DNA from 2 places in the Ramlibacter sp. bp-362 genome. Region 2 is predicted to be linked to the other one. Evidence: predicted binding sites of a transcription regulator. Region 2 holds the regulator's gene; the other holds the start of a gene.
What was found. The regulator NrdR, encoded in region 2, represses ribonucleotide reductase genes. The targets are predictions, from matches to a motif close to CACNANATNTNGTG.
Positions count from the first base shown of each region.

Region 1: a site for NrdR is predicted at 8,431-8,444, ahead of ACY0MJ_RS16980 (ribonucleoside-diphosphate reductase subunit alpha). Genes of this name have one in related genera too.

Region 1 covers NZ_JBUDXE010000012.1:52,005-66,588, forward strand. The annotation lists gene ACY0MJ_RS16930 (enoyl-CoA hydratase) at 1-59, shown strand, start outside; tRNA gene ACY0MJ_RS16935 (tRNA-Met) at 169-245, shown strand; gene ACY0MJ_RS16940 (hypothetical protein) at 328-735, shown strand; gene miaB (tRNA (N6-isopentenyl adenosine(37)-C2)-methylthiotransferase MiaB) at 744-2,069, shown strand; gene ffh (signal recognition particle protein) at 2,083-3,447, opposite strand; gene ACY0MJ_RS16955 (cytochrome C assembly family protein) at 3,524-4,321, shown strand; gene ACY0MJ_RS16960 (PP0621 family protein) at 4,318-4,542, shown strand; gene ACY0MJ_RS16965 (two-component system sensor histidine kinase NtrB) at 4,548-6,266, shown strand; gene ACY0MJ_RS16970 (sigma-54-dependent transcriptional regulator) at 6,266-7,723, shown strand; gene ampD (1,6-anhydro-N-acetylmuramyl-L-alanine amidase AmpD) at 7,698-8,291, shown strand; gene ACY0MJ_RS16980 (ribonucleoside-diphosphate reductase subunit alpha) at 8,544-11,465, shown strand; gene ACY0MJ_RS16985 (ribonucleotide-diphosphate reductase subunit beta) at 11,615-12,835, shown strand; gene ACY0MJ_RS16990 (histone H1-like DNA-binding protein) at 13,024-13,551, shown strand; gene ACY0MJ_RS16995 (alpha-ketoglutarate-dependent dioxygenase AlkB) at 13,643-14,227, shown strand; gene ACY0MJ_RS17000 (hypothetical protein) at 14,323-14,584, opposite strand, start outside.
Region 2 covers NZ_JBUDXE010000004.1:188,900-203,483, reverse strand. The annotation lists gene ACY0MJ_RS07185 (L,D-transpeptidase family protein) at 1-546, shown strand, start outside; gene ACY0MJ_RS07180 (peptidylprolyl isomerase) at 546-1,127, shown strand; gene ACY0MJ_RS07175 (peptidylprolyl isomerase) at 1,141-1,644, shown strand; gene ACY0MJ_RS07170 (UDP-2,3-diacylglucosamine diphosphatase) at 1,656-2,417, shown strand; gene ACY0MJ_RS07165 (M90 family metallopeptidase) at 2,417-3,175, shown strand; gene ACY0MJ_RS07160 (DUF349 domain-containing protein) at 3,275-6,037, opposite strand; gene ACY0MJ_RS07155 (lytic transglycosylase domain-containing protein) at 6,848-7,657, shown strand; ZMP/ZTP riboswitch at 7,669-7,801, shown strand; gene glyA (serine hydroxymethyltransferase) at 7,835-9,079, shown strand; gene nrdR (transcriptional regulator NrdR) at 9,087-9,536, shown strand; gene ACY0MJ_RS07140 (GspH/FimT family pseudopilin) at 9,533-10,075, opposite strand; gene ACY0MJ_RS07135 (PilC/PilY family type IV pilus protein) at 10,199-14,584, opposite strand, start outside.

The DNA of each region.
Region 1 (14,584 bases), on a different contig from region 2:
AGAAGGAAGGCATGGCGGCCTTCGTGGAGAAGCGCAAGGCGCAGTTCAAGCACCGCTGAGCTTCCCGGTCGCCGGCCCCCGTAGGGTGGCGGCGGCGCGCCGCCGGCAGGTGAGCGAAGCGAACCCCACCGACCCCCCCGAACCTTTGGCTATAATCGCGGGCTCACAGGCGCTTTAGCTCAGTTGGTTAGAGCGACGGAATCATAATCCGCAGGTCCGGGGTTCGAGTCCCTGAAGCGCCACCAGATTACAACGCTCCGCGTTGACAAGCAGAGGCACTGTCCACCACAGTGCCTTTGTCGTTTTCACAGCCTCTGGATCTACACCATGAACCGCTGGACCCGCCTCTTCCTTGCCGGCGTCGCCCTCGCCGCCACCGCCGCATTCGGCCAGGCCGTGATGCGCGATGCGCCCAGGGACGTCAAGCCCGCCATCATCGCCGTCAGCGCCACGCCGCCGATCATCACGGTGGACGGCAAGCCCGATCGCCTGTCGCCCGGCGCGCGCGTGCGCGACCGCAACAACATGCTGGTGCTGTCCGGCGCGCTGGCCGGCAAGACGCTCTACACCGTCTACAAGCGCGACAGCGCCGGGCTGGTGCACGAGGTCTGGTTGCTGAACCAGGAGGAATACACCAAGGTCGGCGGCGTCACCACCGGCGACCCGAACGGCTACAAGCGCTTCAACGAGCTGCTGGACATGATCTGGCAGACCCGCTGGCTGCTGCTGAAGTGAGCGCCCCCATGAAGAAGGTGTACATCAAGACCTTCGGCTGCCAGATGAACGAGTACGACTCGGACAAGATGGCGGACGTCATGCACGCGGCCGAAGGCTACGAGCCCACGCAGGACCCGGAGCAGGCCGACCTGATCCTGTTCAACACCTGCTCGGTGCGCGAGAAGGCGCAGGAGAAGGTGTTCTCCGACCTCGGCCGCGTGAAGCACCTGAAGAAGAAGGGCGTGCTGATCGGCGTGGGCGGCTGCGTCGCCAGCCAGGAAGGCGCGGCCATCATCGAGCGCGCGCCCTACGTGGACGTGGTGTTCGGCCCGCAGACGCTGCACCGCCTGCCGGAACTGCTGCACGCGCGCGAGCGCCAGCAGCGCCCGCAGGTGGACATCAGCTTCCCCGAGATCGAGAAGTTCGACCACCTGCCGCCCGCGCGGGTCGACGGCGCTTCGGCCTTCGTCTCCATCATGGAAGGCTGCTCCAAGTACTGCAGCTACTGCGTGGTGCCCTACACCCGCGGCGAGGAAGTCTCGCGGCCCTTCGAGGACGTGCTGACCGAGATCGCCGGCCTGGCCGACCAGGGCGTGAAGGAAGTGACGCTGCTCGGGCAGAACGTCAACGCCTACCGCGGCGCCATGGCCGGCACGAGCGAGATCGCCGACTTCGCCCTGCTGATCGAGTACGTGGCGGAGATCCCCGGCATCCAGCGCATCCGCTACACGACCAGCCACCCGAACGAGTTCACGCAGCGCCTGGTGGACGTCTACGGCAAGGTGCCGCAGCTGGTGAGCCACCTGCACCTGCCGGTGCAGCACGGCAGCGACCGCATCCTGATGGCGATGAAGCGCAACTACACCGCCATGGAGTACAAGAGCACGATCCGCAAGCTCCGGGCCGTGCGGCCGCAGCTCTCGCTGTCCTCCGACTTCATCGTCGGCTTCCCCGGCGAGACCGAACAGGATTTCGCGAAGCTGATGAAGCTGGTGGAGGACGTCGGTTACGACGCCAGCTTCTCCTTCATCTTCAGCCCGCGCCCCGGCACGCCGGCGGCCAACCTGCACGACGACACGCCGCACGCCGTGAAGCTCGAGCGCCTGCAGCACCTGCAGGCCGTGCTGGAGGAGAACGTGCAGCGCATCAGCGCGAGCCGCGTCGGCACCGTGCAGCGCATCCTCGTCGAAGGGCCTTCCCGCAAGGACCCGAACGAGCTGATGGGCCGCACCGAGTGCAACCGCATCGTCAACTTCGCCGGCGACAAGCGCCTGGTGGGCGAGATGGTGGACGTGACGATCACCGAGGCGCTGCCGCATTCGCTGCGCGGCGAGGTCGCCGTCGCGGCCTGAGGGCGGCCTCGGGCTAGAAAGGAAGCTTGGGCATGCCCTTGCCGCCGCCCATGCGCTTCATCATCTTCATCAGCCCGCCGCCCTTCATCTTCTTCATCATGGCCTGCATCTGCTCGAACTCGTTGAGCAGGCGGTTGACCTCCTGGACCTGGACGCCGGCGCCGGCGGCGATGCGGCGCTTGCGGGTGGCCTTGATGATCTCGGGCTTGCGGCGCTCGGCCGGCGTCATGCTGCAGATGATGCCTTCCTTGCGCCGCACGTCGCGCTCGGCCTTCTCCATGTCGACCTGGCCGGCCTTGGCCTGCACCTGCGCCGGCATCTTGTCCATCAGCGTGGAGAGGCCGCCCATCTGCTTCATCTGCTGGATCTGCGCCAGGAAGTCGTTCAGGTCGAAGCCCTCGCCGCTCTTGACCTTGGCGGCGAGCTTCTGCGCCGCCTCCATGTCCACGCCGGCCTGCACCTGTTCGACCAGGGCCACGATGTCGCCCATGCCCAGGATGCGGCCCGCGTGGCGCTCCGCGTCGAACACCTCCAGGCCGTCGATCTTCTCGCTGACGCCGGCGAACTTGATGGGCGCGCCCGTCACCTGGCGCACCGACAGCGCCGCGCCGCCGCGCGAGTCGCCGTCCAGCTTGGTCAGCACGATGCCGGTGAGCGGCAGCGCCTCCTTGAAGGCCTTGGCCGTGTTGACCGCGTCCTGGCCCTGCATGGCGTCCACCACGAACAGCGTCTCCACCGGGTGGACGGCCGCGTGCAGTTCCTTGATCTCGCGCATCATCGCCTCGTCGATCGCGAGGCGGCCGGCCGTGTCGACCAGCAGCACGTCGAAGTACTGCTTGCGCGCGAAGTCCACCGCGGCCCGCGCGATGTCCACCGGCTTCTGGTCCGGCGTGCTGGGGAACCACTCGGCGCCGGCCTGCTTCGTCACCGTCTTCAGCTGCTCGATGGCGGCCGGGCGGTAGACGTCGCCCGAGACCGTCAGCACCTTCTTCTTGCGCTTCTCGATCAGGTGCTTGGCGAGCTTGGCCGTCGTGGTCGTCTTGCCGGCGCCCTGCAGGCCGGCCATCAGGATCACCGCCGGCGGCTGCGCCGCCAGGTTGATGTCGCTGACGCCCGCGCCCATGGTGGCCACCAGCTCGCGGTGGACGATGCCCACCAGCGCCTGCCCCGGGTTGAGCGAGCCCACGACCTCCTGGCCCAGCGCCTTCTCCTTCACGCGGGCGACGAAGTCGCGCACCACCGGCAGCGCGACGTCGGCCTCCAGCAGCGCCATGCGGACCTCGCGGAGCATCTCCTGCACGTTGTCTTCGGTGATGCGGGCCTGGCCGCGCATCTGCTTCACGAGCCGGGAGAGTTTGTCGGAGAGGGCGGAGGCCATGGAAGGGAGTGGGGGTTGCGCCACAGGCGGGCGGGGCGCGAAGGGCGCGGGAAAGCCGGGGGGCTAAACTTCTCCCATGATTTTATCCAGTGCGTCCCCCGCGGGTGTGGCGCTGAGCCTGGCCGCGGCGGCCGCCTATGCGGTCCCCGCCGCGGGGGCGTCGCGGCTGAGCGAAGCGGCCGCGCGCCGGGCCCTGCTCGCGGCCTGGCTGCTGCATGCGGCGTCACTGGTCTGGAGCCTGTTCGGGCACCCGCCGCGCTTCGGCTTCGCGCCGGCGCTGTCGGTCACTGCCTGGCTGGTGCTGACGGTCTACGCCGTGGAGCGGCAGATGTTCCCGCAGCTGCAGGCGCGCTGGGCCCTGTTCGGCCTGGGCGCGGCGGCGGTGCTGCTGGCCCTGGTGTTCCCGGGCGCACCGCTGCACGTGAGCGCGTCGCCCTGGCTGTCGCTGCACTGGGCGCTCGGGGTGGCCGCCTACGGCCTGTTCGCCGCGGCGGCCGTGCACGCCTGGCTGCTGCAGCGCGTGGAGCGCAGCATCCGCGAAGGCGCGGAGCCGCAGGCCGGCCTGCCGCTGCTCACGCTGGAGCGGCTGACCTTCCGCTTCGCCGGCGCCGGCTTCGTGCTGCTCACGGGCACGCTGGTGGCGGGCATCTTCTTTTCCGAGGTGCTGTACGGGCGCGCCTGGCGCTGGGACCACAAGTCGGTGTTCTCGGTGCTGTCGTGGATCGTCTTCGCCGCGCTGCTGCTGGGACGCGCGCGCTTCGGGCTGCGCGGCCGCCGCGCCGTCAACGTGATCTACATCGGCTCCGTGCTGCTGCTGCTGGCCTACGTGGGCTCGCGCTTCGTGCTGGAAGTGGTGCTGGGACGCACGCCATGAAATACCTCGTGCTCCTGGCGGTCCTGGTGATCGCCTACCTCGTGTGGCGCAACGGGCGCATCCGGGAGCGCCAGTCCACGCACCGCCCGCCCCTGGCCGCGCCGCAGGAGATGGTGAGCTGCACCGCCTGCGGCGTGCACCTGCCCCGGCCCGACGCCGTGCGCGGCGCCGACGGCCGCTACTACTGCTGCAACGAGCACCGGCTGCGCGCCGGCCGCTGAAGACCATGGCCGCCCCCCTGCCGCCTTCCACCTGGGGCCACTCCACGTGGACCTGGGAGGCGCCGGCCCTGCCGGTGCTGCCCGAGGCGCGGCCCTTCCACCGGCTGTGGGTCGGCTTCATGATGGCCCGCATCGGCATCGCCCTCGTGCTGCTGCTGGTGCTGGGCATGCTGATGGTCTCGGAGACCGCGCCGCTCGACTACTGGCAGCTGGCCCTGTGCGTCGCCTACCTGGCCGCGGCCGTGGCGGTGCGCGTGTTCACGCGGCCGTCGGCGCCCGGCCGCAGCTTCGACCCGCAATGGGTCTTCAGCATCGGCATCGACCTGCTCGCCTTCTCCACGCTGCAGTTCCTGCAGGCGGCGGGGCTCAACTACTCGCCCCTGTTCGCCCTGCCGGTGCTGACCGCCTCGGTGCTCGGCTCCAGCCTGCTGGCCCTGGGCACCGCGGCCGGCGTGACGCTGCTGCTGCTGGCCGACGGCTGGGTGATGTCGCTGGAGGCGGCGGAGCACACCTCGCGCCTGGTGCAGGCCGGCCTGGCGGGCGGCGGCTACTTCGTCGTGGCGCTGCTGGCGAACCAGCTGGCGGTGCGGCTCGCGCGCGAGGAACTGGCGGCGCGGCGCAGCCTCTCCGCGGCGCGCACGCAGGCGCACGTCAACGAACTGGTGATCGACACGCTCAGCGAGGGGCTGCTGGTGGTCGGCGCCGACTGGCGCATCCACGCGGCCAACCCCGCGGCGCGCACGCTGCTGGGCTGGCAGGCGCGCGAGGCGCCCGCGTCGCTCGCGCTGCTGTCGCGCCCGGCCTGGAAGCCGCTGGCGGCGCTGGCGCAGCGCACCTTCGACAGCGGCGACGAGCAGTCCGCCGAGCTCGCGCTGCAGCTCGCACCGGGCGAACGCCTGCACCTGCGCGTGCGCACCCGGCTCACGCCGCCGCAGGACCCGTACGCCGACGCGCTGTGCGTCATGTTCCTGCAGGACCTGCGCGAGGCCGAGGCGCGGCTGCGCACCGAGAAGCTGGCCGCGATGGGCCGCATGTCGGCCGCCGTGGCGCACGAGATCCGCAATCCCCTCGCCGCCATCGCGCAGGCGAACGGCCTGCTGGCGGAGGAACTCTCCGACCCGGGCCACCAGCAGCTCGCGGCGCTGGTGGGCAAGAACACGCAGCGGCTGTCGCAGATCGTCGAGGAGATCCTCAACCTCGCCCGCGTGCAGGCGCCCAGCACCGACTGGCTGGAGCTGGACCAGGTGGTGCAGGTGCTGGTCGCCGAATGGGAGCGCAACGCCCGCGCCGGCGAGCGCCTGCAGGTGCGCACGGCCTCCAGCCCCGCCTGGGCCGCCTTCGATGGCGAGCACCTGCGGCGCGTGCTGGTGAACCTGCTGGACAACGCGCTGCGCCATGCGTCGGCGCGGCCGGGTTCGATCATCGTGGCGACCGACCTCAACCTGTCGCAGGCGCGGCTGCACGTCTGGAGCGACGGCGCCCCGCTGGACCCCGGCGTGCAGCGCCACCTGTTCGAGCCCTTCTTCTCCTCCGAGAGCCGCTCCAGCGGCCTGGGCCTGTACATCTGCCGCGAACTGTGCGACCGCCACGGCGCCCTGATCACCTACGCGCGCGGCCCGGCACCCGACGGCAGCGGCCGCGAGGGCAACAGCTTCGGCGTGACATTCCGCACGCGCACGAGCGAGATGCCGGACGCGGCACCCTTTGCCACAATACGCGCCTGATGCCCCAAGCCGCGTCCCCTGCCCACATCCTGGTCGTCGACGACGAGCCGGACCTGCGCACCCTCTACGAGCTGACGCTGCTGCGCGAGGGCTACCGCGTCGACGCCGCCGGCACCATGGGCGAGGCCCTGCAGATGCTGGAGGAGCGCCGCTTCGACGCCGTGATCACCGACATGCGCCTGCCCGACGGCCTGGGGCTCGACCTGCTGCAGCGCATGACGGCGCAGCAGCGGCCCGAGCGCTGCGTCGTGATGACGGCCTACGGCTCCGCCGAGAACGCGGTGGAGGCGCTGAAGGCCGGCGCCTTCGACTACCTCACCAAGCCGGTGGACCTGAAGCAGTTCCGCAGCGTGGTCGCCTCCGCCCTGCAGGAAGGCGGCGAGCGCCGCACGGCGGGAAGCCCGCGTGCGCCGGCCGCCAGCGGCCTGCCGTCCGGCGAGGCTGCGCTGCAGCGGCTCGTGGGCGACTCCGCCCCCATGCGCACGGTGAAGGAACGCATCGCCAAGGTCGCCCGCAGCATGGCCCCGGTGCTCGTGCGCGGCGAATCGGGCACGGGCAAGGAACTGGTCGCGCGCGCGATCCACGCCTGCAGCCACCGCGCCAGCGGCCCCTTCGTGGCCGTGAACTGCAGCGCGATCCCCGAGGCGCTGCTGGAGGCCGAGTTCTTCGGCGCCAGGAAGGGCTCGTACACCGGCGCGAGCGCCGACCGCGAAGGCTATTTCCAGGCGGCGCGCGACGGCACGCTGTTCCTCGACGAGATCGGCGACCTCCCGCTGCCCATGCAGTCCAAGCTGCTGCGCGCGATCCAGGAGCGGCAGGTGCGCCCGCTGGGCTCCACGCAGGAAGACGCGGTGGACGTGCGCATCGTCAGCGCGACGCACAAGGACCTGGCCGCCGACGTGCAGGCCGGCCGCTTCCGCCAGGACCTGTTCTACCGCCTGAACGTGATCGAGATCCTGGTGCCGCCGCTGCGCGAGCGGCGCGAGGACCTGCCGGCCCTGTGCGAGGCGGTGCTCGCGCGCATCGCGCAGGAGACGGGCATCGCCCCGCCACGCCTCACGCCGGAGCTGCTGGAGCAGCTGCGCGCGCATCCGCTGCCCGGCAACGTGCGCGAGCTGGAGAACCTGCTGCACCGCGCGCTCGCGCTCAGCGAGGGCTCGCAGCTGCAGGTGGACTTCGCGCCCTCCGCGGCGCTGCCCCTGCCGTCCGGCGAAGCGGCTGCCGCGGCGCCGGACGCCGCGGCCGCGCCGGCGGTGCCGAACGACCTGCAGGCCTACCTGGACCAGCAGGAGCGCGAGATCCTGGTGAAGACCCTGCGCGAGACCAACTTCAACCGCACGGCGGCGGCGCAGCGCCTGGGCCTGAGCCTGCGGCAGATCCGCTACCGCATCGCCCGCCTGGGCATCGCCACGCCCGGCAGCGAGGAGGCCGATGACCCGCAAGGCCGCAGCGCCTGACGCGCGCGACCCGCTCTGGCAGGCGGGTTGGTACCGCTTCGCGCACCGCGTGGACTCGCCCAACTTCGGCCCGCGGCCGCCCGGCGCCTGCATCGACCTGGTGGTGGTGCACTCGATCAGCCTGCCGCCCGGCGTGTACGGCGGCGACGAGGTGCAACGCCTGTTCACCAACACGCTGGACTGGGACGCGCATCCCTACTTCCAGCAGATCCGCGGCATGCAGGTGTCGGCGCACTTCTTCATCCGCCGCGACGGCGCGCTCCTGCAGTTCGTGAGCTGCGACGCACGCGCGTGGCACGCCGGCAACTCGCAGTATCGCGGCCGCGCGAACTGCAACGACGACTCGGTGGGCATCGAGCTGGAAGGCCTCGAGGGCGAAACATTCGAGCCGGCGCAGTACGAGGCGCTCGCCGCCGTCTGCGCCGCGATCGCGCAGCACTACCCGATCCGCCACGTCGCGGGCCACGAGCACATCGCCCCCGCGCGCAAGCAGGACCCCGGTCCGGGCTTCGACTGGGCGCTGCTGCAACGCGAACTCGGTTGGCCGCGGGAGTGGTTCCCCGCATGAGGCGCCGGCAGTTGCCGCGCCACAACGCAACCGTCGCGAAGCAGTTCACGCATTGATCGCGCGCGTTGCGCGTTTTCCGCGCATCACAGGCGCTCCACAAGCTTGTCCACAGGTGGTGCACCACCTTGCTCCGTGTAACCACTACATCTAGTGGCTTGCAATGCCCGTGGGCCCTATCTATAGTGCTTTGCAGCTGGCGGGGCGATTACACTCGGTCCCCTCCGGAAGAACACACGCAGCAGAGGAAGAAGCATGCAACCTGCCCTGAGCACTCCCACCGTTCCCGCCTCCGGCGCCCTCGGCGCCACGAGCGCGGCGCCGTCCGCGCTCGCCGCCGCGGCGCCGCTGGCGCACTACCAGATCATCCGCCGCAACGGCGCGGTGGTCCCGTTCGAGCCGAACAAGATCGCGATCGCGATGATGAAGGCCTTCCTGGCGGTGCACGGCACCCAGGGCGCCGCTTCGGCCAGCGTGCGCGAAACGGTGGACCAGCTCACGCAGCAGGTGGTGCGCGCCCTGGTGCGCTCGCGTCCCGGCGGCGGCACCTTCCACATCGAGGACGTGCAGGACGCCGTCGAACTGGGGCTGATGCGCAGCGGCCAGCACGACGTCGCCCGCGCCTACGTGCTGTACCGCGAGCGCCGCTCCCAGGAGCGCGCCAAGCAGGCGCAGCAGGAAGCCCCCGCCGCGCCGCAGCTGCACGTCCTGGACCGCGGCCAGCGCGTGCCGCTGGACACGGGCGCGCTGCAGGCGCTGATCGTCGACGCCTGCTCGGGCCTGGGCGCGGACGTCCGGCCGGAGCCGATCGTGGCCGAGACCCAGCGCAACCTGTACGACGGCGTGCCGCTGGACGAGGTCTACAAGGCCTCGATCCTGGCCGCCCGCACCCTGATCGAGAAGGAGCCGGACTACACCTTCGTCACGGCCCGCCTGCTGCTGCACACGATCTTCAAGGAAGTCCTGGGCCAGGAAGTGCCGCAGGCCGAGCGCGCCGCGGCCTACGCCGACAGCTTCCCCCTCTTCATCAAGAAGGGTGTGGACAACGAGCTGCTGGACGAGAAGCTGCTGCAGTACGACCTGAAGCGCCTGGGCGCGGCCCTGAAGGCCGAGCGCGACCTGAAGTTCGACTACCTGGGCCTGCAGACCCTGTACGACCGCTACTTCCTGCATGTGCGCAAGACGCGCATCGAGCTGCCGCAGGCCTTCTTCATGCGCGTGGCCATGGGCCTGGCGCTGAACGAGATCGACCGCGAAGCCCGCGCCATCGAGTTCTACGAGGTGCTGTCCAGCTTCGACTTCATGTCGTCCACGCCGACGCTGTTCAACAGCGGCTCCCTGCGCTCGCAGCTGTCCTCCTGCTACCTGACCACGGTGCCGGACGACCTGGACGGCATCTACGAGTCCATCAAGGAGAACGCGCTGCTGTCCAAGTTCGCGGGCGGCCTGGGCAACGACTGGACGCGCGTGCGCGCGCTGGGCTCGCACATCAAGGGCACCAACGGCGAGTCGCAGGGCGTCGTGCCCTTCCTGAAGGTGGTGAACGACACGGCCGTGGCCGTCAACCAGGGGGGCAAGCGCAAGGGCGCCGTCTGCGCCTACCTGGAGTCCTGGCACCTGGATGTCGAGGAGTTCCTGGAGCTGCGCAAGAACACCGGCGACGACCGCCGCCGCACGCACGACATGAACACGGCCAACTGGATCCCCGACCTGTTCATGCGCCGCGTGATGGAAAAGGGCGAGTGGACCCTGTTCTCGCCCTCCTCCGTGCCCGACCTGCACGACAAGTTCGGCGCCGAGTTCGAGAAGGCCTACCTGGCCTATGAAGAGAAGGCGAAGCGCGGCGAGATCAAGCCCAGCAAGACGATCCCGGCGAACGACCTGTGGCGCAAGATGCTCTCGATGCTGTTCGAGACCGGCCACCCCTGGATCACCTTCAAGGACGCCTGCAACGTGCGCTCGCCCCAGCAGCACGTGGGCGTGGTGCACTCGTCCAACCTTTGCACCGAGATCACGCTGAACACCTCCGACACCGAGACGGCCGTCTGCAACCTGGGCTCCGTGAACCTGCTGCAGCACCTGAAGGACGGGAAGATCGACCAGGAGAAGCTCAAGCGGACCATCTCCACCGCCATGCGGATGCTCGACAACGTGATCGACATCAACTACTACGCGGTCAAGAAGGCCCGGGACTCCAACATGCGCCACCGCCCGGTGGGCCTGGGCGTGATGGGCTTCCAGGACGCGCTGTACGAGCTGCGCATCCCCTACGCCAGCAAGGAGGCGATCCAGTTCGCCGACGAGTCCATGGAGGCCGTCTGCTACCACGCCTACTGGGCCTCGACCGAGCTGGCCCGCGAGCGCGGCCGCTACTCCAGCTACAAGGGCTCGCTGTGGGACCAGGGCATCCTGCCGCTGGATACGCTGGAGCTGCTGGCGAAGCAGCGCGGCGACGGCTACGTGGACGTCGACCGGTCCGCCACGCTGGACTGGGACGCGCTGCGCAGGAAGATCGCCGCCGACGGCATGCGCAACAGCAACTGCGTCGCGATCGCCCCGACGGCCACCATCTCCAACATCATCGGCGTGGACGCCTCGATCGAGCCCTGCTTCGGCAACCTCTCGGTCAAGTCCAACCTGTCCGGCGAGTTCACGGTGATCAACCACTACCTGGTGCGCGACCTCAAGCGCCTGGGCCTGTGGGACGACGTGATGGTGATGGACCTCAAGCACTTCGACGGGTCGCTGCGCCCGATCGACCGCGTGCCGCAGGAGGTGAAGGCCCTGTACGCGACCGCCTTCGAGGTCGAGCCGGTGTGGCTGGTGGAAGCCGCCGCCCGCCGCCAGAAGTGGATCGACCAGGCGCAGTCGCTCAACATCTACATGGCGGGCGCCTCCGGCAAGAAGCTGGACGAGACCTACAAGCTCGCCTGGCTGCGCGGCCTGAAGACCACCTACTACCTGCGCACCACCAGCGCGACGCAGGCCGAGAAGAGCACGGTGCAGTCCGGCCGGCTCAATGCGGTGAGCAACGGCAGCGGCAACAGCGGCCACGGCGCGAGCAGCGCGATGGAAGCCGCCGCCGCCGCGGCGCGCGCGCAGCTCGATGCGGCGACGCCCGCGACCGACATCAAGTTCTGCGGCGTCGACGACCCGACTTGCGAGGCGTGCCAGTAAGCGGCGCGCATCGCACGAACGAAATGAAGCGGGTATCGGCGTTCTCCGACAGAACGCCGATGCAATCAAGCAACAAAATGCGACCCGGATGTGAACGGACACTTTGAGTTCCACATCCGCGCTCACATAATCCGAGCACTGGAAAACCTATGTTGACCTGGGACGACGAAGTCACGCCCACACCGTCAAAGCCCGTGGCGAGCGGTTCGCTTCCGAACCGCGAGGCGGCGCATGCACCGCTCGCGCAGCCCGTCGCCGTTCCGCAGCCCGCGCTGCGCACGCTCGACGACGGCGCGATCGCGCCGATCGCCCCCATCGTCACCCAGCAGCCCGCCGCGCAGTCCACCAGCAAGCGCCGCGTCGCCGCCGCCGACAAGCGCATCATCAACGGCCAGACCGACGTCAACCAGCTCGTCCCCTTCAAGTACAAGTGGGCCTGGGAGAAGTACCTGGCGACCTGCGCCAACCACTGGATGCCGCAGGAAATCAACATGAACCGCGACATCGCCCTGTGGAAGGACCCGAACGGGTTGTCCGAGGACGAGCGCCGGATCATCAAGCGCAACCTCGGCTTCTTCGTCACGGCCGACTCGCTGGCCGCCAACAACATCACCCTGGGCACCTACCGCCACATCACGGCGCCCGAGTGCCGCCAGTTCCTGCTGCGCCAGGCCTTCGAGGAGGCCATCCACACCCACGCATACCAGTACATCGTGGAGTCGCTGGGCCTGGACGAGTCCGAGATCTTCAACGCCTACCACGAGGTGGGCTCGATCCGCGACAAGGACGAATTCCTGATCCCGTTCATCGACGCGATCATGGACCCCAACTTCCGCACCGGCACGCCGGAAGCCGACCAGAAGCTGCTCAAGAGCCTGATCGTCTTCGCCTGCCTGATGGAAGGCCTGTTCTTCTATGTCGGCTTCACCCAGATCCTGGCGCTGGGCCGGCAGAACAAGATGACCGGCGCTGCCGAGCAGTACCAGTACATCCTGCGCGACGAGTCGATGCACTGCAACTTCGGCATCGACCTCATCAACCAGATCAAGCTCGAGAACCCGCACCTGTGGACCGCCGAATTCAAGGCGGAGATCAAGGGCCTGTTCCTCAAAGCCGTCGAACTCGAGTACCGCTACGCCGAGGACACCATGCCCCGCGGCGTGCTGGGACTCAACGCCTCCATGTTCAAGGGCTACCTGCGCTACATCGCCAACCGGCGCGCCACGCAGATCGGCCTGGAAGCGCTTTTCCCCAACGAGGAAAACCCCTTCCCCTGGATGAGCGAGATGATTGACCTGAAGAAAGAGCGCAATTTCTTCGAGACCCGCGTGATCGAATACCAGACGGGTGGAGCTCTTTCCTGGGATTGAACGGCAACTGCGAGTGGGTTTGGATAAGCGCCCGTACGCGCACGGCACGAAGAGGCCGGCGCGTGGCGGGCGATGGTGTTCGTGGGGCTGGGCTGCGCGCCCAACCGCACGGATCGCTTCGCGTCACCAACAACGCGCGGAGTGTTCTTTGGTTGATGTTTTGGTCAACTTGAACAGGAGATAGTGACATGGCAACTGCGAAGAAATCGGCCGCGAAGAAGGCTCCGGCCCGCAAGTCGGCTGCGAAGAAGGCGACCGCGAAGAAGACGACGGCGAAGCGCCCGGCCGCCAAGAAGGCTGCCGCCAAGCGCCCGGCCGCGAAGAAGACCGCGGCGAAGCGCCCGGCCGCCAAGAAGGCTGCCGCGAAGCGTCCGGCCGCGAAGAAGGCTGCGGCGAAGCGCCCGGCGGCGAAGAAGGCCGCCGCGAAGCGCCCGGCCGCGAAGAAGTCCGCGGCGAAGAAGACCACGGCCCGCAAGTCGGCTGCGAAGAAGACCACCGCCCGCAAGGCGACGGCCAAGAAGAGCACCGCCAAGAAGGCCGCGAAGAAGTCCTCCGGCGGCGCGAAGAAGGCTGCGAAAGCGCCGGCTGCGCGAAAGGCTGCGAAGAAGGCCCCGGCTTCCCGCCCGGCTGCTTCCTCCGCTCCCGCGGCTCCTGCGGCCCAGACCACGCTGAACCCGCAGGCCGCCTGGCCGTTTCCGACGGCTGCGAAGCCCTGAGGCTGGACGGGGAGGACGCGACGCGTTTTCCCCGTCTTCCTCCTGAACGCCACGGCATCCCCGTGGCGTTCTTCTTTTCCTTCCCTCCTCCATGCAGACCGACCTCTTCGGCGCCCCGCCTCCCGCGCTTCCGCCCGGCATGCGCTACGAGGAGGCCTTCCTCACGCCCGGGGAAGAGGCGCATTACCTGCGCATCGTCGAGGCGCTGCCCCTCGCGCCCATGCAATACCAGCAGTACACCGCGCTGCGCCGCGTGGTCAGCTACGGCGGCCGGTACGACTTCGGCGCGCAGCGGCTGGAGCAGGCCGAGCCGCTGCCCGACTGGCTGCGGCCGCTGTGCGAGCGCGCGGGCGCGTGGGCCGGCATCGCGCCGGAGCGCTTCACGCAGGCGCTGGTCGCGGAATACCGGCCCGGCACGCCGCTCGGCTGGCACCGCGACGTGCCGGACTTCGAGGACGTCGTCGGGATCTCGCTGCTCAACGAAACCGCGCTGCGCTTCCGGCCCTGGCCCCACGAGACGGGCGCGAAGACGAAATCGCTGAAGGTGGTGGTGGCGCCGCGCTCGATCTACCTGCTGCGCGGGCCGGCGCGCTGGGCCTGGCAGCACAGCGTGCCGGCGGCGAAGTTGTTGCGGTATTCGATCACCTTGCGGACGCCGTCGGATCGGAGGCGGTGAGGTGCTTGCTGGGGTTCGCTGCGCTCACCGCCAGCCTACGGGATCCGTCGCGGTGGTCTTCGTAGGCTGGCGGTGAGCGCAGCGAACCCCAGCAATCAGCGCTCTTCCGCCGCCAACTCCATCCTCCGCCGCAGCCGCGCAGCCTCTTCCACCGCCCCCGCCTTCTCCGCCCACATCGCCTGCGCCCCCAGCCACGCGAGCACCGCCCGCCGCCAGCCCTGCCCCGACGCCGTGTCGGTGGCTTCCTTCAGCACCTCCGGGTCGGCCTTCTCCATGCGCAGCAGCACGGCCGCGGCGATCACGCGCGAGAGCGGGTCCTTGATGCCTTTCAGCGCGCCGGCGCCGCCCTTGCCCTCG
Region 2 (14,584 bases):
GACGCGCGCCGCGGCAAGACCGGCCGGGGGATCTGGCTGCACGGCACGCCGCCCGACCAGTTCTCGCGCGCGCCCAAGGCCACCGACGGCTGCGTGGTGCTGGCCAACCCGGACCTCGAGCGCATCATCCGCACCGTCGAGATCCGCACCACGCCCGTGGTGATCGCGCCCTCGCTGCGCTGGGTGCCGCCGGCCAGCGTGCAGGCCGAGAACCGCCACTTCCACGACGTGCTGCAGGCGTGGCGCCAGGCCAAGGCCAGCGGCGACTTGAACCGCCTGCTCTCGTTCTACACGCCCGACTTCAGCGTCGACGGCAAGGCGCTGGCCGACGCCGCCCCGCTCATCAAGGTGGAGCTCGGCAAGATGCGCGGCCGCGCCATCGAGCTGAAGGACCTCTCCTTCCTGCGCTGGACCGACAGCGCCGACACCATGGTGGTAACCTTCGGCGAGGTGGCCGAGGGCGCCCGGGGCGGGCCGGTGAAGCGGCAGTACTGGGTGCGGCAAGGCCCGCAATGGAAGATCTTTTTCGAAGGAGTGATCGGTTGATGCCTGCCCTCACGCGCCGCCTGGCCGCCGCGACCCTGCTGCTCGGCTGCCTCGCCGGCGGCGCCTGGGCCGCCGACGCACCCCGCGTCAAGCTGGACACCACCGCCGGGGACATCGTGATCGAGGTCTACCCGGACAAGGCGCCCAAGACCGCCGCGAACTTCCTGCAGTACGTGCGCGACAAGCACTACGACGGCACGATCTTCCACCGCGTGATCGACCGCTTCATGATCCAGGGCGGCGGGTTCGACCGCAACATGGTCGAGAAGAAGACCCGCGCGCCCGTGCCGCACGAAGGCCGCGCGGCCTTCGCCAAGGGGCTGAAGAACGAGATCGGCACCGTGGCCATGGCGCGCACGAACGATCCCGACTCCGCCACCTCGCAGTTCTTCATCAACGTCGCGAACAACGCCTTCCTGGACCCGAAGGCCGACAATCCGGGCTATACCGTCTTCGGCCGCGTCGTCAGCGGCATGGACGTGGTCAACCGGATCAAGGGCGTGCAGACCGGCAATGCCGGCATGCACAGCGACGTCCCGCTGGCGCCGGTGGTGATCAACTCGGCGACCATCGTCAAGTAAGAGAGGCTTTCCCATGAACCCCAAGGTCGAACTGCACATCGCCGGCGGCGGCGTGATCACGCTGGAACTGGACGAGCAGAAGGCGCCCAAGACCGTCGCCAACTTCCTGAACTACGTGAAGAAGGGCCACTACGACGGCACCGTCTTCCACCGCGTGATCGACGGCTTCATGATCCAGGGCGGCGGTTTCGCCCCCGGCATGACGCAGAAGCGCACCGACGCGCCGATCGAGAACGAGGCGAACAACGGCCTGAAGAACCAGAAGTACAGCGTCGCCATGGCGCGCACCTCCGACCCGCACTCGGCGTCGGCGCAGTTCTTCATCAACGTCGCCGACAACGACTTCCTGGACCACAAGTCGCCCACGCCGCAGGGCTGGGGCTACGCGGTGTTCGGCAAGGTCGTGGGCGGGCAGGACGTGGTGGACCGCATCAAGGGCGTGGCGACGGGCAACCGCGGCGGCCACGGCGACGTCCCCAAGCAGGACGTCGTGATCGAGAAGGCGGTCGTCGCCTGAGCGCGGCCGCCGTGCCGGCAGCGCAGGAACTGCGCGCCGCCCCCGGCTGGCGCAGCGTCGAATGCATCTCCGACCTGCACCTGCAGGCGGCGGAGCCCTCCACTTTCGAGGTCTGGCGGCGCTACATGGGCGGCACCGGCGCCGACGCGCTCTTCATCCTCGGTGACCTGTTCGAGGCCTGGGTCGGCGACGACGCCGCGCAGGCCGAAGGCTTCGAGCGCGAATGCGCCGAGGTGCTGCGCGCGACGGCGCAGCGGCTGCCGGTGTTCTTCCTCGCGGGCAACCGCGACTTCCTGGTCGGAACCGGGCTCGCGCGGCAGACGGGCATCACGCTGCTGGAAGATCCCACGGTGTTCAGCTTCGGCGCGCGGCGCTGGTTGCTGTCGCACGGCGACGCTCTGTGCATCGCCGACACCGACTACCTCGCCTTCCGCGCGCAGGTGCGCGACCCCGCCTGGCAGCAGGCCTTCCTGGCGCAGCCGCTCGCGCGCCGGCAGGAACTCGCGCGCGGCATGCGGGCCGAGAGCGAGGAGCTGAAGCGCAGCGGCCGCGACTATCCCGACGTGGACACGGCCACGGCGCTGGACTGGCTGCGCGCGGCCAACGCCGAGGTGCTGGTGCACGGCCACACGCACAAGCCGGGCGACCATGCGATGGACGCCACGCACCGGCGCATCGTGCTGAGCGACTGGGATGCGGCCGCGGCGCCGCCACGGCTGCAGGCGCTGCGCCTGCACGCCGACGGCCGCAGCGAGCGCGTCGCCCTGGCCTGATGTGGGCCTGGCTGCGCCGGCGCCGCCGCGCGCCGGAACTGCCCGACGCGCTGTGGCGCGCGACGCTCGCGCGCTATCCCTTCCTCGCCGAACGCGCCGGGGCGCATGTCGACCGGCTGCGCGCGCTCGCCGCGGAGTTCCTCGCGCGCAAGGAATTCCATGGCGCCGGCGGACTGGCGATCACGGATGAAATCGCGCTGGCGATCGCCGCGCAGGCGGTGCTGCCGGTGCTGCACCTGGGGCTCGCCTGGTACGACGACTTCGTGACCGTGGTCGTGCACCCCGACGAGGTGGTGGCCCGGCGCACCGCGATGGACGAAGCGGGAGTGGTCCACGACTGGGACGAGGTGCTGGCCGGCGAGGCCATGGAGGGCGGCCCCATCATGCTGAACTGGCGCGACGTCGCGCAGGCGGGGACGACGGCGGAAAGCGGCTTCAACGTGGTGATCCACGAGTTCGTCCACAAGATCGACCTGCGCGACGGCGCGCCGGACGGCTGCCCGCCGCTGCGCTCGCGCGCGGCGCGGGAGCGGTGGTTGGGGGTGATGCAACCGGCGTACGAGCGCTTCCGCGAGCAGGTGACGATCGCCGAACGCTTCGGCGGCGAGCCGACCTGGCTCGACCCTTACGGCGCGACGGCGATCGACGAGTTCTTCGCCGTGGCGTGCGAAGCGTATTTCGTGAACCGCGGGCGGTTCATGCAGGAGTTTGCGGAGCTGACGGCGTTGTTCGACGGGTTCTATCTGCCGTCGGTGTGATGCTGGGGTTCGCCTTCGGCTCACCGCCAGCCTACCCGAGGGGCGGCGGGGCTTCGTAGGCTGGCGGTGAGCCGACAGGCGAACCCCAGCGCCGCCCCCTCACCGCCGCAACAGCGCCTTCAACGCATTCTGCAACCGCCGCGCCGCCCCGGCCTCGTGCGCCGTCGCGAGCACCTTGGCGACGTCCGCGCCCCAGGTCTCCTGCGGCGACGGCTCGTGCCGGCGCGTGAGCAGCTGCAACTGCATCTGCCGCCGCGCCGCGATCTGCTCCGCCGGCGTCGGCACGTCCGCGGCGATCTCCAGGCGCAGCAGCGCTTCCGAGGCGTCGCCGGCGCCCGGCTGGCCCAGCGCCTGCGTCCACCCCTGCCGCACCTGCGGGCTCACCACCTTGCCCAGCTCCTGGTGGCTGGGCACCTGCTCCGCGGAGCGCTGCTCCCAGGCCGTCATGAGCTGCGTGATCGCCTCGCCGTGCGCCTGCACGGCGAGCTTGCGCAGCGCGGCCTGCGCGTGCTCCAGCGCCTCGCGCTGCGCGCGGAAGGCGGCGTCGCCCAGGCGCGGGCCCCGGTCTTCACGACGGTCGTCGCGGTCGCCGCGGAAGCCGCCGCCGCGGCGGTCGTCGCGCGCATCGCGGCCGCCCGGTCCGGGACGGCGCGCGTCGAAGCGGCCGCCGCGCGCGGGCGCGGCCACCTCGGGCCGGCGCGCGCCCGGCCGGTCGTCGCCGCGCATGGCCACGACGGGCTTGGGCGGCGCCTTGGGCGCGGCGGCCGGCGCCGGGGCGGCTTCGCCCTCGGCCGCGGCCGTTTCGCCTTCGCCCGGCGCCGCGGCTTCGGCCGGTGCGCCTGCCGCTTCGGCCGAAGCGCCGTCCGCCGCAGCGGCGGGAGCGGGCGCGTTCGCCGGCGCGGCAGCCGCCGCATCGTCGCGGGCGCGCAGCGCCTGTTCCAGCGCCGCCATCGCCGCGCGGATCTTCTGCGCGTCGCCGCTGCGCGTGGCGTCCTCCACGGCGCGCGAGGCATCCAGCACCGCGCGGTCGCGCGCGCTCATCGAGGCGGCGGCCTTCTCGCGCTCGGCCGTCTTGCGGTTGAAGGCGTCGTCGATCGGCTTGCGGAACGTGTCCCACAGCTTCTGTTCCTGCTTGCGGTCCAGCGGCACGGACTGCGCCTCGGCCTGCCAGCGCTGCTGCAGCGACTTGACGGCGTCGATGCGCAGCACCGGCGCCTCGCCCAGCTGGCGCGCTTCCTCGATCATCGCGTTGCGCCGCTCGACGCTCTGCTTCTGCGCCGCCTCCAGCGGCGCGCCCGCGAGCGCCATCGCTTCCTTCCACTGCGGCTGCAGTTCGGCGAAGGCCTTCTCGCTCAGGTGCCCCGCCTCGCGCCAGCGGTCGGAGAACTGGTGCAGCGCGCGGTTGAAGGCCTTCCAGTCGCCCAGCGCCGGCTGCGGGTTCGCGGCCGCCCAGGCCTTCACTTCCTCGATCAGCGCCAGGCGCGCGGCGCGGTGCTCCGCCGCCTCGCTCTTGACCTTGTCCAGCCACTCCTGCACCACCTTGTAGGCTTCGTTGCAGGCCTCGTCGAAGCGCTTCCACAGGGCGTGGTTGGGCGGGCCGCCCTGGTCGACCTGCTTCCACTGCTCGCGCAGGCTGCGCAGCGTCTCCTGCATCTTGCGGCCGCCGTAGCGCGGCTTGCGGGCAGGCGGCGTGGCCGGCGCGGCGGCGGGCGACACCGCCTGCGCTTCGGCTTCGGCCGCAGCCTCGGTGCCGGCCGTCGCGGCCGCGGGCGCCGTCGCCGGCGGCAGCGGCTCGAACAAGGCCTCGGCCTTGGCGACGAGCTCCTGCCGCAGCTGGTCGGCGCGCCAGCGCTGCCAGCCCTCCAGCTCGGTGGCGGCGCCGAGCGCGGCGTGCGCCTGCGCTTCCAGCTTGTCGTCCACCAGCCGGCCGTGTTCCTTCAGCGCGTTGCGCAGCGCGTTCGCGGCGCCGGCGCTCGCCTTGCCGTGGCCCTGCCCCACTTCCTGTTCCAGCTTCGCCAGCGCCTCGCCGACCACCTGGTTGGCGCGCGCGCGCTGCTCGGGATCGACCTTGGGCCTGGCCGGCTTGGCCGGCACGTTCTCGGCCGGCAGGCCGCGGGCCTGGCGCAGTTCGTCGGCCCACACGGGCACCGGCGGCAGCGGCGCGTTCGCGTCCGTCGCGGCGGCGCTGGCCTGCGCCACGGCGCTCTGGAAGGCGTCCCACACCACCTGGAGCTGCCCGCGCGAGGCTTCCAGCAGCGGCGGGAAGCGCGGGTCCACGCTGCTCCAGTTCGGGTCTTCCAGCAGGGCGGCGGCCTGCGCCTGCCACTGCGGCACGTCGGCGCGCAGCGCTTCGGCGGCGGCTTCCGCGTCCTTCCAGGACTTGGTGGACAGCACCTCGATGCGCTGCGCCAGCAGGACGGCGGCCTCGCGCTGGACCTGCACCCGGTTCTGCAGGTCCTCGATGCCGCGGATGCGTTCGGCCAGCTGCGTCTTGACGGTGGCCAGCGGCTCGCGGCTGAGGGGCGCGCCCGCCTTGGCGGCGTCGCGCTGCCAGGCCATCGCGTCGGCAATGTTCAGGCGCGGCTGGGCGAGCAGGTGGCGGGCCTTCTCGGCCCATTCGGCGGCGATCGCCTCCTGGCCGCGCGCGCGCTTGATCTCGTCGAGCTTCTCCCGCAGCGGGCGGGCCGCCCCCTTGTCGCGCGCGCTCAGTTCGCGGAACACCTCCTGCATCTGGTCGGCGCTGGGTTCGGCGGCCAGCCATTCGCGCACGCGGGCGGCGCGTTCGCCGGAGGTCGGCGCGGAAAAGGCACCCCCGGTCAGCGCGTCCAGCGCCTGGGTGTCGTGGGTCTTCAAGGTGCTCACTGCAGGAATCGTCGTCGGAATGGAAAGCCCCCGGAAGGGGGGCGAAGACCCTATTCTCACCGCGATTCGCGGCGCGGCGTGCGCCGCCCCAAATGGAAAGCCCGGCCAGGAGCCTGAAGCTGCCTGCCGGGCTGGACGGTCCGACCCGATGTCGCTGCCGTCTGGGTTCGCAACACGGACCGGGTGTCCGCATTGCGCCGGAAGCAAAGATTGCTTCCAAGAGGGGCCGGGGCTGCCACGGGATGTGGCCCTACCGGCTGACACCCGATCACTCGGGTGCAGACAAGTTAGGTCAGGGTCCCCCGCTTTTCAAATGCGCGTTTTCAATCGCGCGGGGCGCCATGATTGGGCGCCGGGCGGCGGTCCCCGCCATTCCGGACAGGCGGCGGCCCGCCGCCCGCCGGCCGACGAGCGGCCGCCGAGCACGCCACCAACGGCGGGGCGCTACCGATTTGCTAGCGACGGACCGCTGTCAGCCCCCGCCTGACACGGGACGGCGGCCTCCTCCGACGCCAGGGCGCGATGGCTCAGCCTTAAATTTTCCCCATTCAACAGAACCACGACGAATAAGAAACCATGCAAACATCCTTGACCCGGCATTTAGCGCCTGCCTAGAATCCGCCCCGTTCCCGGGCCGCCGCCCGGGCCAGACCAGAACCCGCTGCCGAACCCGGCGAGCCGGGCCGTGACAGGACCCCTCGCGAACGAGGCCCTCCGGTCCGACGGCGTACCAATCCAAACGGGGAGCCGAGGTGACCTGCCGCCCCAGCGCGGCACCCCACCCGGATCCACGCGTAGAAAGGAAGTGCTATGACAGCGCTAGGAAAACTGGGCCGGGGCGTGCAGACCTTCGTCAGCGACGTCGCCCAGGGCTTTTTCGAGATCACGCACAACGGCTTCGCGGTGGTGGGGCTGGCGGTGGTGTTCTCCGCGCTCACCCTCCTCGCCCGGCCCGACCTGCGCCAGGCCAGCGAATCGCACCTCATGACCTGGCTGCATGCGCGCCAGGCGCAGGCGCTCGGCCTCGTGCCCGAGCTCGATGCCATCGACCGCGCCACGGCCCTCAACCCCAAGGACCTGCCCAAGCAGCAGGCCGCCGTCGCCTACTGGCTCAGCAAGAAGTACCGCGTCGCGCCCGAGCCCCTGAGCGCCCTGGTGGCCGAGGCCTACGAGATCGGCGGCCGCACCCGCATCGACCCGCTGCTGCTGCTCGCCGTGATGGCCGTGGAATCCAGCTTCAACCCCTTCGCCCAGAGCCCGGTGGGCGCCCAGGGCCTGATGCAGGTCATGACCGGCATCCACAGCGACAAGTACGAGAGCTTCGGCGGCAAGCTGGCCGCCTTCGACCCGGTGACCAACCTGCGCGTCGGCGCCAAGGTGCTGCAGGAGTGCATCCAGCGCGCCGGCTCGGTGCAGGCCGGCCTGAAGTTCTACGTGGGCGCGGCGCTGCTGCCCGAGGACGGCGGCTACGCCGAGAAGGTGCTGGCCGAGCACGCCCGCCTGCAGGCCGTGGCCGGCCTCCGCCCCATCCCGCTGCCGGCGCCCCAGCCGCTGCGCACCGTGGCGCCGGTCGAGACGCCGCCGGCCAAGCACGCCGACGCCGCGGCCCCCGCCGTCTGAACGGGTAAACTATCCACGTACGCGACTGGCGATAGGCGCGCCGCCGCAAGGCCGGCGCGCTGACGTGGATTCCCCGGGGCATCGCGCCCCGCCAAACCACGGGGGAGCGTGCCTCGTGTTCCGCCGTTCGCCTGGGCAGCCCTTGTCATTGCACAGGGACATCTTCAGGACTGCCACATGTACGACCGCCGCATCCTCATCGAACAGACCGACCCCGAACTCTGGGCCGCCATCCAGGCCGAGAACCGCCGCCAGGAAGAGCACATCGAGCTGATCGCCAGCGAGAACTACGCCTCGCCCGCCGTCATGGCCGCGCAGGGCACCCAGCTCACCAACAAGTACGCCGAGGGCTACCCCGGCAAGCGCTACTACGGCGGCTGCGAGTACGTCGACGTCGCCGAGCAGCTGGCGCTGGACCGCGTGAAGAAGCTGTTCGGCGCCCAGGCGGCCAACGTGCAGGCGCACTCCGGCGCCCAGGCCAACGAGGCCGTGTTCCTGGCCTTCCTGAAGCCGGGCGACACCATCATGGGCATGAGCCTGGCCGAGGGCGGCCACCTGACCCACGGCATGGCGCTCAACATGAGCGGCAAGTGGTTCAACGTGGTGAGCTACGGCCTGGACAAGGACGAAGCCATCGACTACGACGCGATGGAGCGCAAGGCCCACGAGCACAAGCCCAAGCTGATCATCGCCGGCGCCTCCGCCTATTCCCTGCGCATCGACTTCGAGCGCTTCGCCAAGGTGGCGAAGGATGTCGGCGCGCTCTTCATGGTGGACATGGCCCACTACGCCGGCCTGATCGCCGCGGGCGTCTACCCCAACCCCGTCCCGCACGCGGACGTGGTCACCTCCACCACCCACAAGAGCCTGCGCGGCCCGCGCGGCGGCTTCATCCTGATGAAGCCCGAGCACGAGAAGGCGATCAACAGCGCCATCTTCCCCGGCCTGCAGGGCGGCCCGCTGATGCACGTCATCGCCGCCAAGGCGGTGGCCTTCCAGGAGGCGCTGCAGCCCGAGTTCCGCGCCTACCAGCAGCAGGTGGCGCGCAACGCCCAGGTCGTCGCCGAGACCCTGGTCGAGCGCGGCCTGCGCATCGTGAGCGGCCGCACCGAGAGCCACGTGATGCTGGTGGACCTGCGCTCCAAGGGCATCACCGGCAAGGAAGCCGAGGCCGTGCTGGGCCAGGCCCACATGACCATCAACAAGAACGCGATCCCGAACGACCCGGAAAAGCCGATGGTCACCAGCGGCGTGCGCGTCGGCACGCCCGCCATGACGACCCGCGGCTTCAAGGAAGAGGAAGCGCGCCTGACCGCCAACCTGGTGGCCGACGTGCTGGACAAGCCGCGCGACGCCGCCAACATCGCCCGGGTGCGCGAGCAGGTCAGCGCCCTGACCCGCCGCTTCCCGGTCTACAAATAGGCCTGCCATGAGGTGCCCGTTCTGCGGCCACGCCGACACCCAGGTGGTGGAGACGCGCATGGCCGAGGACGGCGGCTTCATCCGCCGGCGCCGCCAGTGCGCGCACTGCGAGAAGCGCTTCACCACCTACGAGCGGCCCGACGTGGCCTTCCCGGCGGTGGTGAAGAAGGACGGCCGCCGCATCGAGTACGACCGCACCAAGCTGCTCGGCTCGATGAAGCTGGCGCTGCGCAAGCGGCCGGTCAGCACCGAGCAGATCGACAACGCCGTCGAGCGCATCGAGGAAAAGCTGCTCAACCTGGGCGTGCGCGAGATCCCCAGCTCGCGCATCGGCGAGCTCGTGATGCGCGAGCTCAAGAAGCTGGACAAGGTGGCCTACGTGCGCTTCGCCAGCGTCTACCGCAGCTTCGAGGACCTCGACGACTTCAAGCTGGTCGTCGACGAGATCCGGCGCTAGCCGCACGATTTCAATTTCACCTGCTGCGTCCGCGGCCGCCCGGTCGCGTTGATCACCACCTGCCGGCCCGTTCCGGGCTCGGGCGAAGCGCTGCACAGGGTCAGCGTGCCCGCCTGGAAGCCGCCGCCCGCCAGCTTGGTCGCGCCGCTGGGCGCATAGCTCACGTACTTCGCGACGCTGGAGGTGCCCGTCAACCTCAGCGAGCCGGCGAGCGCCGGCTGCACGTGCAGCAGGGGCTCGGCAGCGGACCGCTGGCCGTTGCCGTTGGCGTCCGCGAAGACGATCCAGCCCTGCTGCCAGCCGCCGGCGGCCGCGCACGACTGCCCGTCGGCGGACTTGCACATCACGACGCGCACGCGGCGCTTGATCGCCTCGCTGCGCGTGAGCAGCAGGCCCCCCAGCAGGTCGCTGCCGGCCGTGGACAGCTGCATGCGGCGCACCAGGAAGCCGAACGAGGGCACGGCCGCCGAAGCCAGCAGGGCCGCCACCGCCAGCACGATGACGCATTCGACGAGGGTGAAGCCGCGGGCCCGGTCCATGGCCGCCAATCTAGGCAGGCGCGCCGGCGGCCGGAAGCAAATCAGGCCGCCCGGTGGGCGGCCTGATTGCGCGGCGAGGATGCCGAAGACCGCACTAAACCGCTGCGGCCCCGGCGCGGAGCGCTACTTGCGGTACCAGTAGGTGCGCTTGAGGTTCTTCGGGATCACGGTGCCGATGTTGCAGTTCTCCAGGGCGGAGGTGCAGGGCGCGGTGTTGGTGCCGCCCGCCTGGGTGCCCGACATGCCGCAGCCGATGCAGAACTTCTCCTGCGTCTCGGTCTTGTTGCCGTTGGCGTCCGTCTCCGTGATCGTGATCAGGCCCGTCACCGCGCTGGGCGGCAGGCCGCCGCCGGACAGCTCGTTGCGCGTGATGCTGCCGGTGAAGGGGCTGATCGCGTACGCCCGGGCGGCGCCGAGGTTGGCCACGCAGGTGTTGGTCTTGTCCTTCGGCTGGTTGGTCGAGAAGAAGATCTGCCCGTTCACCGCCACCGGCGCGTTCACGCCCTTCTCGCCCAGCGTGGCCGTCTTGCTCGCGTCGGGCTTGTTGGTCGCGTCGTTCCAGCCGGCGCCGACGAAGTTGATGTAGAAGCCGTTCTTCGTCCCGTCGTAGGTGAGGTACGTGGCGTTGAACAGGTCGGTGTCGCTGGCCGTGACGTTCTCGGTGACCGTCCCCGTGCCCGACGTCGACGTCATCACGCTGGTGTTCACGTCCTTGACCATGAAGAACCGGTCCTGGACGTGGTACGCCGAGAAGGTGTTCGCCTCGTCGCGCAGCGGGTGCTCGCGGTCGCCGGACACGATGGACAGCGCGTCGTATGACTGGGGCGCGCCCGCGGCCCGCACGCTCAGCACCGCCGGCGGGAAGAAGAACTTCCGCGGCGTCGCGCCGGCCGCGCACTCGCCGGTGTTGCACCCCAGCTGGGCGATGCGCGTGACCTTCCAGTCGCCGACGGTGCCCATGCTCACGTCGGCGCGCCACAGGTTCCCGCCCAGGTCGCCCCAGTAGAACTTGTCGGTGAAGCCGTCGAGGTCGCGGTCGACGAAGGCGATGTCCGCCGGCGTCGCGTACTTCATGCCGCTCACCTGCCGGCAGTTGGCCGTGCTGGCGGGGCAGGAGACGCTGGCGCTGAACACCTTGGCGCCGGTGAGCGCGTCGATCACGAAGATGCCGCGGCCCATGGTGTCCCCGCTCGGCGGCTCGGCGTCCTGCGCCGGGTCGTAGCCGGCGCCGAAGACCAGCACCGGGGTGCGCACGAGCTTGCCGGCCACCATGGTGCCGTAGTTCTGCAGCAGCGTCAGGCGCGGGCGCGACCAGGTCTGGCCCAGTTCCTCGAAGCCGGTGGTCTGCTGGCTGATCGACCACAGCACCTTGGGCTGCAGCGGCTGCGTGACGTCGATCGCGTACATCAGGCGGCCGCCGCGGCGCATCGTCAGGTAGATGATCGCCTGCTCGATGCTGTTGTCCGGCTTCAGCTTCTGGTACACGCCGGTCGGCCCGTCCACGAAGTAGTCCTTGGGCTGGGCCGTGGACAGGAAGGAGCCGGGGAACTTCAGCTCCGGCGCGTTGGCGCGGTAGCGGTTGATCAGCTGGAAGTGCTCCGGCAGGATCAGGCCCCACAGCTCGCCGCCCGCGGGCACGGTGACGTCGCTGGTGACCGTGCCGGAGGTGACGGTGCCGGTGATCGCGTTTTCCTGGTTGCCGTTGACGGCGCGGTAGACACCGTCGTTGGAGCCGTAGAACACCACGATGCCGCGCGAGTCGCCGTAGTTGATCACCAGCGGCCGCGAGTGCAGCACGTCGCCGTGGACGGACGGGCGGACCGTCACGCCGTTGCCCGGGCCCTTCTCCTCGCCCTGGTTGTCCTGGCCGCGCAGCCACCGGATCATCACGTCCTTGTCGGGGGACGTGTTGCCGCTATAGGCCTGGATGTTGTTGCCCGTCGCCGGCGAGGCGGGGGTCAGCGGGATCGGGCCGTAGGTGAAGCTGCTGCAGCTCGTGTCGGCGCCGCAGTTGATCTGGAAGGTGCCGACGTAGCCGGCCTCGCTGGCCGGGGCGGCGCCCGACGCGGCGCTGATGTCCACCGTGGCGCCGTTCACGAAGGAGCCGCCGACCGTGACCATGCCCGTCACCGACGCCAGGTTGCCCGTGCGCTTGAGGTTGCCCGTGGCGATCGTGCCCGTCGCGCCGGCGCCCGGGACGCTCACGCTGCCGAAGCCGGTGGCGGCCTCGGGCGGCGTCGCCGTGATGTCGAACTGGAACGTGTTGCAGGTGCCGGTGCAGCGGATGGTCGCGCCGCTCACCAGGTAACCCGCTTCGTTCGGGAAGCTGCCGGTGCTGGTGATGTCCACCTTGTCGCCGTTGGCGAACCACTTGTCCGGGGCGCCGGTGGCGGTCGCCGAGGTGGCCGCCGTCGTGCCGTCGCGCTTCAGCGAGATGCTCTTGCCCGTGGTCGACGGCGCGACGCTGCCGGCGCCGCCCGACTTGGAAGCGTTGCCCGAGGGCGTGGCGATGGTGAAGCTCCGCAGGCCGGTCACCGAGGTGATGACCTGGGCGCCGACGTAGCCGCCGGTGTTGCCCTTGTAGTTGGACCCGGAGATCGTCACCGTCTGGCCCACGTGGAAGCCATGGTCCTGCGCCGTCTGGACGGTGTACGTCCCGCCGGAAAGGTCGATCGAGTTGATCGCCACCGACCGGGGCGAATGCACGGCCGTGTAGCTGTTCAGCGCCGGGCTGACCGGGTAGACGGGGATCGAGAAGGTGAACTTGTTCGCCGCCGGCTTGGTGGCGATCACCCAGGTGCCGTTGAAATCCGCCGGGGTCACGCCCGAGATGCGGATGGTCTGTCCCGCCGTGTACGGGGTGTCGACGGAGGTCGTCACCGTGACCGTCTCGCTGTTGGAGCCGGTGGTGGTGCTGGTCGTGCGCTTCAGGTCGGTGATCGTGTAGGTGCCCCCCGAGCCCGGCACGCTGACCGTGTACGGGATGGTCGACACCGGGTTCGGGTAGTCCGGCAGGCCGTCCATGGTGAACTGGGTTCCGTTCAGCACCGTTACCGTCTGCGTGCGGTTGTATTCCGGCTGCCCCGCGTTGCGGATCGTGACGATCGAGCCGGTGCGGAAGCCGTGGTTACCCACGGTGGTGATGGTGGCGGTCGTTCCGTTGCGCACGATGGACGACACAGGGACCGTCAGCGCCGAGCCGAAGGAGGCGGCGGCGATGTTCGTGTTGGTCGTCGAGAAGTCGTTGTCCGGGTGCGCCAGGTCCTTCTCGCACGGGTTCGTGATGTCGCCGTCGCCCTGCGGGCAGTAGGTGTACACCCGCCGCGGGTTGACGCTGGTGCCGCTGGCGCCCGCGAAGGTCGCCGTGAGGTTCTGCTTGCGCAGCTGCTGGGCGACGCCGCCCTTTTCCACCACCTCGCCGTCGGCCATGTCGTAGCCGTGCGGCGGCGTGCCCTTGGGGTCGTTGACGAAGAAGCCGCCCTTGCTGTCCGGCAGGGTGGCCGTGTCCTTGTAGGTCCAGAAGCTGATCGCGTCCGGCGCCAGGAAGCCCGTGCCGCCGGAGGTGATGGCGGGCTTCGGGCAGCCGGTGCCGGTGCAGGCGTCGCCCATCACCAGGTTGCCGGAGCTGTTGCGGATCAGCTGGTACTGCTTCAGGTTGCCCAGCCAGCGCGGCGCGCCGGAGGAGTCGGGGCGGAACATGCCCAGGAAGATCTGGTTCAGGTAGCTGCCCTCGGCGTTCACCGACACCGGCAGCGAGGCGGACGAGAACACGCTGTTGACCGCCTGCACCTCGTTCAGCGCCGACGCCAGCGCGGCCGCCATCTCGGACGCGTTGCCGACGCGGAAGTTCTTGCCGCCGCCCTTCTCCGCCATCTTCGACAGCAGCGCCGGGTAGTCCGCCGTGCACTGGTTGCTGTTGTTGTCGATGATGCCGATGGAGTAGGTGGTGATGTTCTGCATCCCCTCCTGCGTGCTGGTGCCCGCGTCCTGGGAGAACATCAGGCGGGCCCACTCGTCCGCCCAGTTCTCGGACCAGTCGTTGCTGTTGTTGGCGGCGGGCTTCGAGGTGATGTTCTTGGAACCGCAGATCGCCGGGTTGAAGGTCACCGTCTCCTTGATCTTGGCCTGCAGGGCGGTGCTCGCGCCGGCGGCCGCCAGCGCGCCCGTGCCGGAGTCGTTCTCGTTGGCCGGCGTCTTGTCCGTATTGCCGATGTAGATGATGAAGTTCTTCTGGCAGTCCTGCAGCAGCGAGGGCGAATAGGACTTGCCCGAGAGGCCGGTGCGGCCGTTGTAGTAGGCCCAGGCCTCCTGCATCATCGCGCCGGAGGCGGCGCTGTTGACGGTCACGTTGAAGGCGTTGCTGCCGCCGCTGTTGTCCTTCTGCCACTGCTTGACGAAGTTCGTGAGGCTCGCCTTGTTGTTGGTGTCCATCAGCGCGAGCTTGCGCAGCAGGCAGCCGCCGGTGCCGCCCTGGCAGACCTCGTGCCAGCCCAGGTTGGTGGTGGGCCG